DNA from 2 places in the Bradyrhizobium sp. LeoA1Lang genome. Region 1 is predicted to be linked to the other one. Evidence: riboswitches for the same ligand, from Rfam matches in the RefSeq annotation. Region 1 holds a riboswitch; the other holds the start of a gene.
The links. A riboswitch is a leader RNA that binds a small molecule or an ion and turns the genes downstream of it on or off. The one in region 1 is predicted to bind S-adenosylmethionine.
Positions count from the first base shown of each region.

Region 2: another riboswitch for S-adenosylmethionine. It lies ahead of metX (homoserine O-acetyltransferase MetX); the one in region 1 lies ahead of ACZYOF_RS38390 (O-succinylhomoserine sulfhydrylase).

Region 1 covers NZ_JBVAPG010000205.1:4,008-11,318, forward strand. The annotation lists gene ACZYOF_RS38380 (hypothetical protein) at 382-708, shown strand; gene ACZYOF_RS38385 (2'-deoxycytidine 5'-triphosphate deaminase) at 865-1,971, opposite strand; SAM riboswitch at 2,080-2,159, shown strand; gene ACZYOF_RS38390 (O-succinylhomoserine sulfhydrylase) at 2,224-3,417, shown strand; gene ACZYOF_RS38395 (SGNH/GDSL hydrolase family protein) at 3,498-4,517, opposite strand; gene ACZYOF_RS38400 (SGNH/GDSL hydrolase family protein) at 4,533-5,291, opposite strand; gene ACZYOF_RS38405 (OpgC domain-containing protein) at 5,288-6,538, opposite strand; gene apaG (Co2+/Mg2+ efflux protein ApaG) at 6,767-7,159, shown strand; gene ACZYOF_RS38415 (Hsp33 family molecular chaperone) at 7,296-7,311, opposite strand, start outside.
Region 2 covers NZ_JBVAPG010000156.1:2,320-9,630, forward strand. The annotation lists gene metW (methionine biosynthesis protein MetW) at 68-736, opposite strand; gene metX (homoserine O-acetyltransferase MetX) at 736-1,941, opposite strand; SAM riboswitch at 2,024-2,103, opposite strand; gene ACZYOF_RS34770 (chorismate mutase) at 2,434-3,282, shown strand; gene hisC (histidinol-phosphate transaminase) at 3,293-4,390, shown strand; gene ACZYOF_RS34780 (prephenate/arogenate dehydrogenase family protein) at 4,387-5,328, shown strand; gene ACZYOF_RS34785 (hypothetical protein) at 5,431-5,661, opposite strand; gene ACZYOF_RS34790 (DUF2125 domain-containing protein) at 5,923-7,110, opposite strand; gene ACZYOF_RS34795 (gamma-glutamylcyclotransferase) at 7,219-7,311, shown strand, end outside.

The DNA of each region.
Region 1 (7,311 bases):
CGGCCAGACTTTGTGCGTCATGCTCGCCGGGGCCCCGCGCCCCGGTGCGGCTTCTTCTGGACTGGCGCATAATTACGTTACGGTCGTGACAAGATCGGCTGCGCCTGTGCGATGAACCATCCGGTGGCAGCCACTTGGCTGACGATACCGAGGTCGAGCCACGACGTATATCGCAAGCATATGCCGGGTGATATCGCCTGCATGGCGCTCACGCCAAGTCTACGCACCCTCCAAGTTCGGGCGGCGGCTTTCCGTTATATCGGTAACCGGATTCTCGTCCGGCCATCGCCATGACTTGCTAGATGAAAGCTGTGGAAGAGCAGGCTCAATGCCTGTCATCACCACTTGGTCAAGTTGGTGAAAGCACAGCAGGAAACAACCATGGCCCAGTTCGAAGACTATAGAAACAAGTATTCCAATATCCGGATGGAGCGCAACGACGGGATCTTGGAGATCACCTTCCATACGAATGGAAAAACCCTGGTGTGGGACGGTAGCCCGCATAGTCAGCTCGGGGCGGCCTTCCATGACATCGGAAGAGACAAGGAAAACAAGATCGTCATCATGACCGGCACCGGCGGTGCCTTCATCGAAGAGATCGACTCGACCACGCTTTCGCCGCAGCCGAACTGCTGCCGCGCGCCAGGGAACTCGCGAGGCAACTTCTCAAGCAACCCCCTCTCACGCTTCGCTATGCGAGAGTGGTGATGGTTCAGGAGCTCAAAGAGATGATGCTGAAGCATCTCAGCCACGGCCTCGCTCTCGAGGGCGTTGCCGCACATGAGTATTGGCCGGAGAGCTGATTTCCAGGCGAGCCAGTGCATGCCTCTTCAGCAGACCTGCATTCTCGCTGTAGCAGCGGACCTACACCCTGAAATGCTTGGAGAGCTTCAGGCCCTGGGCCTGGTAGTTCGAGCCGATGCGCTGGCCGTACATCGCATCGGGCCGGGCGAGCATCTTCTCATAGACGAGGCGGCCGACGATCTGGCCATGCTCGAGGATGAACGGCACCTCGCGCGAGCGCACTTCCAGCACGGCGCGGGCGCCCTGCCCGCCGGCGCCGGCATAGCCGAAGCCGGGATCGAAGAAGCCGGCATAGTGCACGCGGAATTCGCCGACCAAAGGATCGAACGGCACCATCTCGGCGGCGTAGTCCGGCGGCACCTGCACAGCTTCCTTCGACGCGAGGATATAGAACTCGCCGGGATCGAGGATCAGGCTGCCGTCGGGGCGCGCGCGGATCGGCTCCCAGAAATCATCGACCGGATAACCGCCGCGGCGATCGACGTCGACCACGCCGGTATGGCGTTTGGCGCGATAGCCGACGAAGCCGCCGGAATTCTCGCCCGAGAGATCGACCGAAACCGCGACGCCATCGGTGAGATCGGCATCGTCGATATCGACCAGGCGTTCGGCGTTGTGCAGCGCGTCGAGCTCGTCGGCGGTGAGGACGGCATCGCCGGTGCGGAAGCGCACCTGGGACAGCCGCGAGCCCTCGCGCACCAGGATCGGAAACGTCTTGGGGCTGATCTCGGCATAGAGCGGGCCGTGATAGCCGGCACCGATCACGTCGAAACGACGCGTGCCATCGGCGATCACGCGGGTGAAGACGTCGAGCCGTCCGGTCGAGCTCTTGGGGTTCGCGGCCGCGATGATCTCCGGCGGCAACGCGAGGCTCTCGAGCAGCGGCACGATGTAGACGCAATTGGTCTCCAGCACCGCGTCGTCGGCGAGATCGATCTCGTGCAGCTTCAACTCATCGATGCGCTCGGCAACGGTGGCGCCGGGACCGGGGAGAAAGCTCGCGCGCACGCGATAGGCGATGTCGCCGAGGCGAAGATCGAGGCTCGCGGGCTGGATCTGGCTCTCGACAAAGGGATAGACCGGCAGGATCAGGCCTGCATCCGCCATCGCCGCGATCATGCGGTCGGGCAGGATCCCATTGGCATCGTCTTGCAGCACGAACGACACGGACGCGGTCCCTCAAGACGGCTTAGAGCCACAAAAGGCCCAAAAAATGGATTTTACCGGTTAGCCGATGCCCGCCTTGACGGAAAGAGCGGGAACGAATATCAGCATGACTTATCCCGTGGTGATTTGAGCCGGCCGGCTTGCAGCCACGTTAAATAAGTCGCTAAACAGGCCGGGGACCTCAGCGATCCCGGCCCTTTAGGCCGGTTTTTTTGTGACCATTTTCGAAAGGATGGTCACGTTGGAGGTCCTATGTCCGAGTCCAAATCATCCGCCCGCTACCGCCCCGAAACCCGGCTGGTTCATTCCGGCACGCTACGCTCACAATTCGGCGAGACGTCCGAGGCAATATTCCTGACCCAAGGGTTCGTCTACGCGACCGCCGAAGAATGCGAGGCGCGGTTCAAGGGCGAGGATCCCGGCTTCCTCTATTCGCGCTTCTCCAACCCCGACGTGTCCATGTTCGAGCGCCGCATGATCGAACTCGAAGGCGCGGAAGCTGCGCGCGCGACCGCGACCGGCATGGCGGCGGTGACGACCGCGATCCTCGCGCCGCTGAAGGCCGGCGATCACGTGGTGGCCTCCAAGGCGATGTTCGGCTCGTGCCGCTACGTGGTGGAGGATCTCTTGCCGCGCTACGGCATCCAGTCGACGCTGGTCGACGGGCTCGACCACGACCAATGGAAAAAGGCGATCCGGCCGAACACGAAGACGTGTTTCCTCGAAAGCCCGACCAACCCGACGCTCGACGTGCTCGACATCGGCGCCATCGCGGAAATCGCGCATCAGGGCGGCGCACGGCTGATCGTCGACAATGTGTTCGCGACCCCGATCTGGCAGAGCCCGCTCTCGCTCGGCGCCGACGTCGTGGTCTATTCCGCGACCAAGCATATCGACGGCCAGGGGCGGTGCCTCGGCGGCATCATCCTTTCCTCCGAGGCTTTCATCACCGAGCACATCCATAACTTCCTGCGCCAGACCGGGCCGTCGATGTCGCCGTTCAATGCATGGGTGCTGCTGAAGGGGCTGGAGACGCTCGCTGTGCGCGTCCGCGCGCAGACCGAGACGGCCGCGAAGATCGCAGACGTGCTGGCAAGCCATCCGAAGATCACGCGGCTGATCTATCCCGGCCGCGCCGATCATCCGCAGGCAGCCACCGTGAAGAAGCAGATGCGGTCGGGATCGACCCTGATCGGGTTCGAGGTGAAGGGCGGCAAGGCCGGCGCGTTCCGCTGCCTCAACGGGCTCAAGATCTCGCGCATCTCCAACAATCTCGGCGACGCCAAGAGCCTCGTCACCCATCCCGCCACCACGACGCATCAGCGCCTGGGGCCGGACGCGCGCGCCGAGCTCGGCATCAGCGAAGGGTTCATCCGCTTCTCCGCCGGCCTCGAGCACGCCGATGATCTGATCGAGGATTTTGTCGAGGCGCTGGAGACGGTGTGATCCAAGGCGAATGGCGAATAGGGAGTAGCGAGTAGGGTCAAGCCCCATTCGCTATTCGCCACTCGCCATTCGCTTTCAGCTTACATCGGCCTGTACGTCCGCACATCCGCCGGCACGTTGACGCCGAGCTTGATCTGGCCGACCGACTTGATGATGTCGTCGCCGAGCAACTGGGCGAAGCAGGCATAGCCCCAATCATTCATGTGCAGGCCGTCGGCGATCACGAAGCTGTCGATCGGGATCGACTGCTTCTCGTGCCATTCACGCATCACCTCAAAGCGCGGGAAGATGCTGACATGGCGGAGCTCGGCGATGTGGTTGAGCAGCCGGATCATCTTGTTGGCGCTGGCGGCGCGCTCGGTGACGCGCGGCGAGTATTGGGGATCGACCAGCACGACGTCCGCGCCGGCCGTCTGGATGCGCGCCACGCCATCCTCGACCATCTTTTCGGTCTCGCTCGGGTCGAGGTCGCGCAATACCGCATTGGTGCCGACCTGCCAGATCACGAGGTCCGGATGCGCATCGATCACCTCGGTCTGCAGGCGCCGCATCATTTCGGGCGCGTCTTCGCCGCCCCTGCCGCGGTTGACGACACGGATGTCGGCGCCGGGATATTGGCGGTGCAGTTGCGCCGCGAGCCGGTTCGGATAGGTGAATTCCGGCGCCGACGAGCCATAGCCCTGGGTCGAGGAGGAGCCGAAGGCGATGATGGTAACCGGCTGGCCCGCGGCAAGCTTGCTCGCGACGTGGGGCAGCGAGCCCATCGTCTTCGACACGCCCTTCGGCGGCAGGCAGGGCACACGGCGGAAGATGTCGCTGGCCGACTTCGCGACCTCCTTCACCTTGTCGATCGCCTTGCCGGCGATGCCCTTCTTGGCGGCATCGGCCTCGGTGGCACCCGCAGCACCGGACAGGATGGCCGGCGTGGATGGTCCCGATTTGTCGGATGAGGGGTGGGATTTCGCGCCCTCAGAAAGCGTCGCATGCTGGTCGCCTTGCGCAACTTGCGCGCGCAGCGGCGAGGTCGCGAGCACGGCTGCCGCGACGGCGGCGGCTGCGACCAGCCATGCGCTTCGACAAAAAGGGCGGTAGGTCCTCATTAACGCTGGTTCCCTTTAGTTCTGCTGCGCCGGTCCGAGGTGGGCCGCGTCGATCACGAATTTCGACAGCGCGCGGCCGAGACAGGCATGCACCCGCTTGGCCAGTTCCACGCCGTGGGCGGAGCTGAACAGGTCGAAATCACCGGCATCGTTCCAGTGATGCATGATGGCGAAACGATCAAACAGCGGGACATCATGTTCTTGCGCCGACACCCGCATATTATCTAGGTATGGTGAGCCGGAAATCATGCTTTCGGTGCGGGGGCTGTACTGAAGATTGACCAGGACCACATTGGTTCCCGCCTGTTGCAACGCAGTAATCCCCGCATCGAGGGCATTACGAAAATCGTCAGGATCGATCGACCGGATAGCATCGACGGTTCCCGTCTGCCAGACCACTAAAGTAGGCCGTTTTGCTTCCACCAGCCTAACAAAGCCGGCCGCCATATCCTCCGCGGTCTTGGCGGACTGTGCTTCCACGGACAGGTTAACGGTGGTGCTGGGCAGGCTTTCCTTGAGCGCCGCCTGCAACTTTGCCGGGTAGGCGCTGGCCTCGAAGGAGGGAATGGTGGAGGAACGGCTGCCGACCACGAGCACGTTCAGGGGCTGGCCGCTCCTCACCGCCTCGGCCACCTTGGACAACGAGCTTTCGGTGGACAGCAGATTGGCCGGGACGTCGCAAATCTGCTCGGGATCGCCGGCGCGTGCCGGGGCCGCGGACAGAGAACCGGCCAGCAATGTCAGGCCCAGCACAGTCCATAAGCCGGACTTCATACCGCCCCTCCCGCCAGGTCGGCATTGCCGCCGGCGCTCTTGTATCGCGCGGCGCCTTTGTCGGCGGAGTGTTTGTACCACGAAATCACCCACGCCATGGCGCACATGATGACAATCCCAGTGACGCTGACCAGGAAGTGCATCCCGGCGCTGCCGGACACCTCGGCCAAGATGAAGTGCCCGGCAAATGCCAGGAACACGCCAAGGCAGAATATCTCAAGGGAGTGCTGGCCGCAGAGGATCAAAGGTCGCAGCCACGGGGATTTCAGGCCCGGCCAATCCCGGGGCAGGACGCGGACGGTAATGGCCGCCAGCGCCAGGAAATGGGCAAAGCGCAATACGTCCAGATCGGTCTTGTTGATCGGGTACATCCACTGCTCGATGCGGCGCGGCACGATGTGGCCGAGCTGCGGCAGATACCAGGACAGCGTGACCAGGAACGCCGCGAACAGATAGGCGATGCAGATCCAGAGCGTGATCGGGGAGGCCAGGATACGCGACATCCTTCTTGCGCCGCCGAGCGCGCACCAGGCGCCGAACACGAACAATAATTGCCAGGCGAACGGATTGAACGCCCAGACGCCGTTCGGATAGGCGCTGAGATAGAGATCGAAATGCCAGGTCAGGACGTAGAGGCCGGCCGAGAGCGCCAGCGTCACGTCGGTCCGCCATTTCATCAGCCACAGGATCAAGGGCAGGAACAGCATCAGCACGATGTAGAGCGGCAGCACGTCCATGTTGACGGGACGGAAGCGCAACAGCAGCGCCTGCACGATGGTGACATCGGGCTGCTTGAGGAAATCCATGATCCCCATCTCTTCGGTGTAGAGCGGGTTCTCGAAGCGGGTGGCGACGTAGGAGATTTCCGCAAGAAAGATCGTGAACAGGAATACGTGGGCGACATAGATCTGCCAGACGCGGCGCAGGATGCGCGCGGTCGCCACCACAAAGCCGGCCTGAAGCATCGCGCGGCCATAGACGAAGGCCGCGGTGTAGCCGGAGATGAAGATGAAGATCTCGGTCGCGTCGGAGAAGCCGTAGTTGCGGATCGTGAGCCAGGTCAGGATGTTCGTCGGCAAATGGTCGATGAAGATCAGCCACAGCGCGAGCCCGCGGAACAAATCCAGCCGCAATTCGCGCTCGGAGGTCGCGGGCATCGTGATCGCGGGCGCGGCGGCGACCGCTCCGCTCGCATCCTTGGCGTCGGCAAGCTGCGTTCCGGAAATTGGATCGGCAATCGACGTCATCGGGCACCATGACCGTGCGAAGTTTTGCGCCGCCCCGACTCGAAAAAGATAATATCCGCCCACCGCTTGCGGACAAGATACGGAATTGACGCGGATGCTCGCGCCTTTAGAGCGGAACTATGGTCAAACGGCGATGAAAAACGCCAGCTGAGCAAACTTTCGTCAGCCGGTCCAACGATTGGTTCCGACGGACTTATTGGCTATGATGCGATTTGAGGAGACTGAAACGTGTACCGCGCCGTCACCCGCGACATCGAAGTCACCGTCGAGCCGAACTTCCTGCCGGAACGTTCGTCGATCGAGAACCGGCAATATTTCTGGTCCTACACCATCGTCATCACCAATTCCGGCACCGAGACGGTGCAACTGCGCACGCGATACTGGATCATCACCGACGCCACCGGCCGCCAGCAGGAAGTGCGCGGCGAGGGCGTGGTCGGCGAGCAGCCGGTGCTCGCGCCGGGCGAGCGCTTCGAATACACCTCCGGCGTGCCGCTGCCGACCGCCTCCGGCATCATGAGCGGGCGCTACCAGATGGTGAGCGAAAGCGGCGAACGGTTCGAGATCGACGTGCCGACATTTTCGCTCGACAGCCCGGACGGGAAGAGAGTGTTGAATTGACGAGCGCGTGTGCCCTCACGGGGAAATCGTAGGGTGGGCAAAGGCGCGTCTTCGCGCCGTGCCCACCATCCAGATTCCGCTCGCGATGGTGGGCACGCTACGCTTTGCCCACCCTACAATTCTAAGTTCGATAGCCCTACTCCACGCCCGCT
Region 2 (7,311 bases), on a different contig from region 1:
GCAGAGTTCGTGGATGAATGGATTCCGGGTTCGCGCTTTGCGCGCCCCGGAATGACGGGGAGAGTGCTCAGCGTCCCTTGCCGCCCCTGCTCAGCAGGAACACGCCCTGTTCGCCGAACATGTTCCAGACCCACCAGGGCAGGTTCAGCGGCACCGGGCGGCCGTAGAGATCGAGCGCGACTGCGCGCTCCATCTTGACGTGGATCTCGTCGCAGAGCTGCACGAAATCCTTGATGGTGCAGAAATGAATGTTGGGGGTGTCGTACCAGGTGGCGGGGAGGTTTTCGGTGCGCGGCATGTGCCCGCCGACCAAGAGCTGCAGCCGCATCTTCCAGAAACCGAAATTCGGGAACGAGACGATGGCGCGGTGACCGATGCGCAGGAGATTTTCCAGTACCGCCTTCGGCTGGCGCGTCGCCTGCAGCGTCTGCGACAGGATCACGTAGTCGAAGGCATCGTCGGCATAGTTGACGAGGTCGGTGTCGGCGTCGCCCTGCACCACCGCGAGCCCCTTGGCGACGCAGTGGTTGACGCCTTCGCGCGACAGCTCGATGCCGCGGCCGTCGATGCCGCGGCTCTCCAGGAGCTGCAACAGATCGCCGTCGCCGCAGCCGACGTCGAGCACGCGCGAGCCGGGCTCCACCATTTCGGCGACCAGAACATGGTCCGGACGAAGGCTCGTACTCGCCTGCGGCGCCACGCCGGGCAGCGGCAGGGTTTGTTCCTGAAGCGCCATCACACGACCCCCGCATCGCCGAGGCCGCGCGCCTTGCCGGCCGACTGCAGGAAAGCGCGGGAGATGTCGAAGAATTCGGGCACGTCGAGCAGGAAGGCGTCGTGGCCCTTGTCGGTCTCGATCTCCGCGAACGAGACCCGCGCGCTGGAGGCGTTCAGCGCATGCACCAGCGCCCGCGCTTCCGAGGTCGGGAACAGCCAGTCGCTCGTGAACGACACCACGCAGAACCGGGTCTTGATGCCGCGGAACGCCTTCGCCAGCACACCATTATGGTCGGCGGCGATGTCGAAATAGTCCATCGCCCGCGTCAGATAGAGGTAGCTATTGGCATCGAAGCGCTCGACAAAGGACGAGCCCTGGTAGCGCAGATAGCTCTCGACCTGGAAGTCGGCATCGAAGGAGAATGTCGGCAGTTCGCGATCCTGCATCCGCCGCCCGAACTTGCGATGCAGCGCCGCGTCCGAGAGATAGGTGATATGCGCAGCCATGCGCGCAACCGCGAGCCCGCGATGCGGATGCGTGCCCTGATCGACATAGCGTCCGCCGCGCCAGTCCGGATCGGCCATCACGGCCTGCCGGCCGAGCTCATGAAAGGCGATGTTCTGCGCCGAGTGCCGCGTCGAGCAGGCGATCGCGAGCGTCGAGAACACGCGCTCCGGATAGGCCGCGGCCCATTGCACCGCCTGCATGCCGCCCATGGAGCCGCCGACCACCGAGAACAGCGTCTCGATGCCGAGCCGGTCGATCAGCATCGCTTGCGCGCGCACCATGTCGGGAATGGTGATGATCGGAAAATCCAGGCCCCACACCTTGCCGGTCGCGGGGCTGAGCGAGGCAGGGCCGGTCGAGCCCATGCAGCCGCCAAGCACGTTGGAGCAGATGATGAAGTACTTGGAGGGGTCGAGCGGACGGCCAGGGCCGACCATGGTCTCCCACCAGCCGGGCTTGCCCGTCACCGGATGCAAATTGTTGACATGCTGGTCGCCGGTCAGCGCGTGGCAGACCAGAATGGCGTTGGAGCGCTCGGCATTGAGTTCGCCATAGGTCTGGTAGGCGATCTGGAACGGCGCGAGGTCGATGCCGCAGTCGAGCTTCAACGGCTGATCCATGCCGAACTTTGCTACCGGCGAGGACGGATGATCGGCCTCATGGGCGCGGTCCTCACCCTGGATCGACGGACTCTTGATCGACTGCACCTTGGTCATTGCGGCCCCTTCCTCCGACGCGGAGGTCCCGGACAGAAATCAGGCCATAAAAAAACCCGGCCTGAACAAAGGTTCGGCCGGGATCGATCTGTCCCCGGCCTGTTTAGCAAGTTCTTTAACGTGGCTGCAAGCCGGCCGGCTCAAATGACCACGGAACGCTGGGAAAGTAGTCCCTTACCTGACCCGCGTCAAGGCAACCGGGGCCGTTAACCTAACCGTGACCTTGAGGCTGAGCTTGCGCCGTCTGGACCCATGGTACAGAACGGGGGCTCGCACTTCTCCCTCTCCCCGCTCTTGCGGGGCCGGGACGAGCGGAGCTCGCCCTGAGAGGGTTGGGGTGAGGGGCTTTCTCCGCTAACAAGGTAACAGACGGACTCGCGGAGAGTCCCCCTCACCCGAAATTCAAGCTCGCTTGAATTTCGACTTCTCCCCGCACGCGGGGGAGAGGTGAAGAGTTGGCTCCCTGATTGAAGAGAATTGACGGGCCCTAGCATGTCAAAAACGCCTCCGGCGCCGCCCTCGCTGGCCGAGTTGCGCAAAGAGATCGACGCGATCGATGAGCAGGTTCACCGCCTCTTGATGGCGCGTGGCGACATCATCGACCGCCTGATCAGGGTGAAGCAGACCCAGGAAGTCGGCTCCGCATTCCGGCCGGCGCGCGAGGCCGCCATGATGCGCAGCCTGGTCGAGCGCCATCGTGGCATCCTGCCGCTCGACACCATCGAGAGCATCTGGCGCGTCATCATCTCGACGTTCACTTACGTCCAGGCGCCGTTCTCGGTGCATGCCGATGTCTCGGTCGGCGAATCCATGATGCGGGATTCGGCGCGCTTCCATTTCGGCTTCGTGGTGCCCTACGTCTCGCATTTCAGCGCGCAGGCGGCGGTCGAAGCGGTGGCGAAATCGAAGGGCGACCTGGCGCTGGTGTCGGCCATTTCCAGCCGCACGCCGTGGTGGATCGACCTCGAGGCCGAAGGCACGCCGAAGATCATCGCGCGGCTGCCGTTCCTCGAGCGTGCCGATCATCCCGCAGCGCTGCCCGTGTTCGTGATCTCACGCGTCGCCGACGATGCGATGGTGACCGAAGTCGAGATGTGGAGCGTCCGCGTCTCCGGCTGGAACGCCGAGATCGCCCGCGCGGTGGCGCCGCTCGCTGAAATCGTCGCGGTGCCGGACACCGCTTTCGACGGCGCGGCGCTTTTGGTATCGGTCGCAGGCATCGGCTTCGAGAAGATCAAGCTGGCGTTGATCAAGGCCGGAGCCTCGGTGCGCTCATCGGCCCTCGTCGGCAGCCACGCAACGCGCTATACGGTGCCCCCCGCCCCTAGAATCCGGAGCTAGAGAGTTAGAGATGTCCCGCCCCGTGCCGAATCCCGGCATCCTCGATATTGCGCCCTACACCCCCGGCAAAAGCCCGGTGGCCGAGCCGGGGCGCAAGGTGTTCAAGCTTTCCGCCAACGAGACGCCGTTCGGCCCCTCGCCGAAGGCAATCGAGGCCTATAAGCACGCCGCCGAACATCTGGAGGACTATCCGGAAGGCACCTCGCGGGTGCTGCGCGAGGCGATCGGCCGCGCCTACGGCCTCGACCCGAACCGCATCATCTGCGGCGCCGGTTCGGACGAAATCCTCAACCTGCTCGCCCACACCTATCTGTGCGAAGGCTCGGAGGCGATCTCCACCACCCACAGCTTCCTGGTCTATCCGATCGCGACCAAGGCGAACGGTGCAAAGAACGTCGTCGTACCGGAGACCGACTACACCGCCAGTGTCGATGCGATCCTTGAGGCGGTCACGCCGCAGACCAAGCTGGTCTGGCTCGCCAACCCGAACAACCCGACCGGCACCTATCTGCCGTTCGACGAGGTCAAGCGCTTGCGCACCGGCCTGCCGTCGGACGTGCTGCTGGTGATCGACGCCGCCTATTCCGATTACGTGGTGCGCAACGACTATGGGCTCGGTCTTGAACTGTGTGCGACGACCGAGAACACGGTGATGACCCACACCTTCTCCAAGATCCACGGGCTCGCGGCGCTCCGCGTGGGCTGGATGTTCGGCCCGGCGCATATCGTCGATGCGGTGAACCGCATTCGCGGCCCCTTCAACGTTTCGAGTCCGGCGATGCTCGCGGCGGTCGCCGCGGTCGAGGACACCGCGCATGTCGAGATGTCGCGGGTGCATAACGAAAAATGGCGGAGCTGGGTGACGGACGAGATCCGCAAGCTCGGGCTGAAGGTGACGCCGAGCGTCGCCAATTTCGTGCTGATCCATTTCCCGACCGAAAAGGGCAAGACCTCGGCTGACGCGGACGCGTTCCTCACCAAGCGCGGACTGGTGCTGCGGGCATTGAACAATTACGGCCTGCCGCACGCGCTGCGCATGACCATCGGCACCGAGGAGGCCAACCGCCTCGTGGTCGAGGGCCTGCGCGACTTCATGGATCAGAAGTGAACGCCGCCCCTCACTTCCAACGCATCGCGCTGATCGGCTTCGGCCTGATCGGCGGCTCGATCGCGCGCGGCGCGCGGGCGCAAGGGCTCGTCGGCGGGATCGTCACCACCGCGCGCTCCGAGAAGACGCGCGCGCGTGTCGCCGAGCTCGGCATCGTCGACCGCGTGGTGGAGACCAACGCGGAGGCGGTGAAGGATGCCGATCTCGTCATCCTCTGCATTCCCGTTGGCGCCTGCGGGCCGGTGGCGGCGGAGATCGCGCCCTATCTGAAGAAAGGCGCCATCGTCTCCGATGTCGGCTCGGTCAAGGGCGCCATCGTCAGGGATATGGGGCCGCATATTCCTGATGGTGTGCACTTCGTGCCGGCGCATCCGGTGGCCGGCACCGAGCATTCGGGGCCCGATTCCGGTTTCGCCGAGCTCTTCATCAACCGCTGGTGCATCCTGACGCCGCCTGATGGCGCCGACGCGGGCGCGGTCGACAGGCTGCGTGAATTCTGGGCCGCGCTCGGCGCCAAGGTCGAGATCATGACGCCGGATCATCATGACCTCGTGCTCGCGATCACCAGCCATCTGCCGCATCTGATCGCCTACACCATCGTCGGCACCGCCGACGAGCTGGCGCAGGTGACGTCGTCCGAAGTGATCAAATTCTCCGCCGGCGGCTTCCGCGATTTCACCCGCATCGCGGCGTCCGATCCAACGATGTGGCGCGACGTCTTCCTGAGCAACAAAGACGCGGTGCTGGAGATGCTCGGCACCTTCAACGAGGATCTTTCCAAGCTGACGCGCGCGATCCGCCGCGGCGACGGCGAAGCGCTGTTCGACCACTTCACCCGCACCCGCTCCATCCGCCGCGGCATCGTCGAGATCGGGCAGGATTCAGCCGCGCCGGACTTCGGCCGTCCGCATGCGAATCTGGAGAAGAAGGCGGAGTGACGCTCGTTGTCGTCATTGCGAGGAGCGCAAGCGACGAAGCAATCTATGCCTCCACAAGCGGCGGGATGGATTGCTTCGCTTCGCTCGCAATGACGGCAAGTGTCACCGATGCAGCGTCGCCCGCATCTTCACATGCGGCGTTCTCGCGCGGGGATAGACTGACATCATCGCGCGGCTGTCGACCACCGGCTTCGACATGCCGATGCCAAGATCGCTGTTCGGATGCACGAACGCTTCCATGCCGGGCTCATCCACGACCGGCTGCGCCGATGCGGGCGATGCCATCGATGCCGCGACATAGGCCGCCAGGCCAAACAGTCTGAACCTGATCATTGCTCTCTCCTTGCCATGACCCGCGGTTTACGGATGTGCGGGCCTTCGCAAAGCAGGAGCTTCGAGCAGGCGTTGGCATTCCCGGCGCACGCCGCGATTGCAATCACGCTTCGGCGATTGAGGTTTTACTCGGCTTGTAGCCCGGATGGAGCGAAGCGCAGTCCGGGCCGCTCGCGGTGCGGGCTGAGACGTCCCGGGTTGCGCGGAGCCTGTCATCGGGCGCGCGTTCGCGCGACCCGTTGGCTTCACCCGGGCTACGGGTCAGAACAAAGGCGGGATTTGTCCGGCCTTGATCGGGCCGAGCAGCACCGCGCCGTCGACGAAGCGCAGCGGGAAGCTACGGGCCTTCTTGCCTTCGAGCATGGCTTCGCTGCCGAGCGAATTGATGCTGGCGGCGACGCCGACATTGGCGTTCTGCTTCACCACCTTGCCGAGGCCGGGGATCGCGCGGTCGAGCGCGCCGAAGAGATTGTTGAGGTCCTGCGTCTTGACGCCGGGCGCGACGCGGTCGAGCGTCGATTGCGGCACGCCCTCCTCCAGCATCTTCTCGATGCCCAGCGCCGGGATCACGCGCTCGAGGCCGGTGACCGTCATCTGCAATTCGCCCTCGATGCGGCCACTCGCGTTGAGGCTCAAGGTGCCCGCGGAGATCGCGATCATATCGCCCTGCTGGATGCGCGACTGCACGATCTCGACATGGCCGCCGGCGGCCTGGATCTCGCGGAAGCGCTCCGGCCACGGCTTTGGCGTGAAATCCTTCAGGCCGGAAATCTTGGTGCGGATGTCGGCATCGAACGGCGTCGCCAGCACGGGATGCACGTCCTGCAGGCTGCCGCCGTTGATCTGCAGCGCGGTCTCGATCACCGGATTATCCACGGACGAGCCGTCGGCGAGACGGCCGTGCAGCTCGACGTGTGCGGCGCGACCGAGCGGCGTCTGCACCGAGCCGTTGACGCGGTCGATCGCGGGATCGTCGAACACCAGCGAGCCGCGCTGCGGCACCGCCGGCAGGCCCGCCACGCTGGCGCGGCCGCTCCGCCAGTTCACGGCGAGCGACGGTAGCGCGCCGCGCTCGGCAAGCATCGCCGGCGCCTTGAATTCGGCGATCACGCGTGTGGGGTCGTAGACCTGCGCCACCACCAGGATCTCGCCGAGCCGCGCGGTGAATGGCGTCTGCGCACCGGCCGTCTGCGAGATCAAGGTCACGCTGGCGTCCTCGCAGCGGATCTCGAGCCGGAAGGGGTAACCTGCCACCGATCGCTTGCCGTAATCGTAGACCCGGCCCGCCTTCGCCTCCTGCGCGCGCCAGGCATCGGCCTGCACCCACACCTGGGACGAGGCATAGAACCAGAACGCGCTCCACGCGATGGCGAGGATCAGGACGAGGACGGGGGCGGCAAAGAGACGCCAACGCGAGCGCCGGCGCGGCGCGGGGGTCATATCAGGCATGCGGTGACCTCTGACTGTCAATTTTGGCAAATCTAAGCGGGAAACCGCGGCCAAAAAGGCCGTGAAACCGCTTCGCTTCGCGTCGCGCTTTTGCTAGCCCTTGCGGCGATGTCCGCGCAACTCCTCTCCCCGCCCGAATCAGGTGACAACGACCTCTGGGTATTCGGCTACGGCTCCCTGATGTGGAAGCCGGGTTTCGAT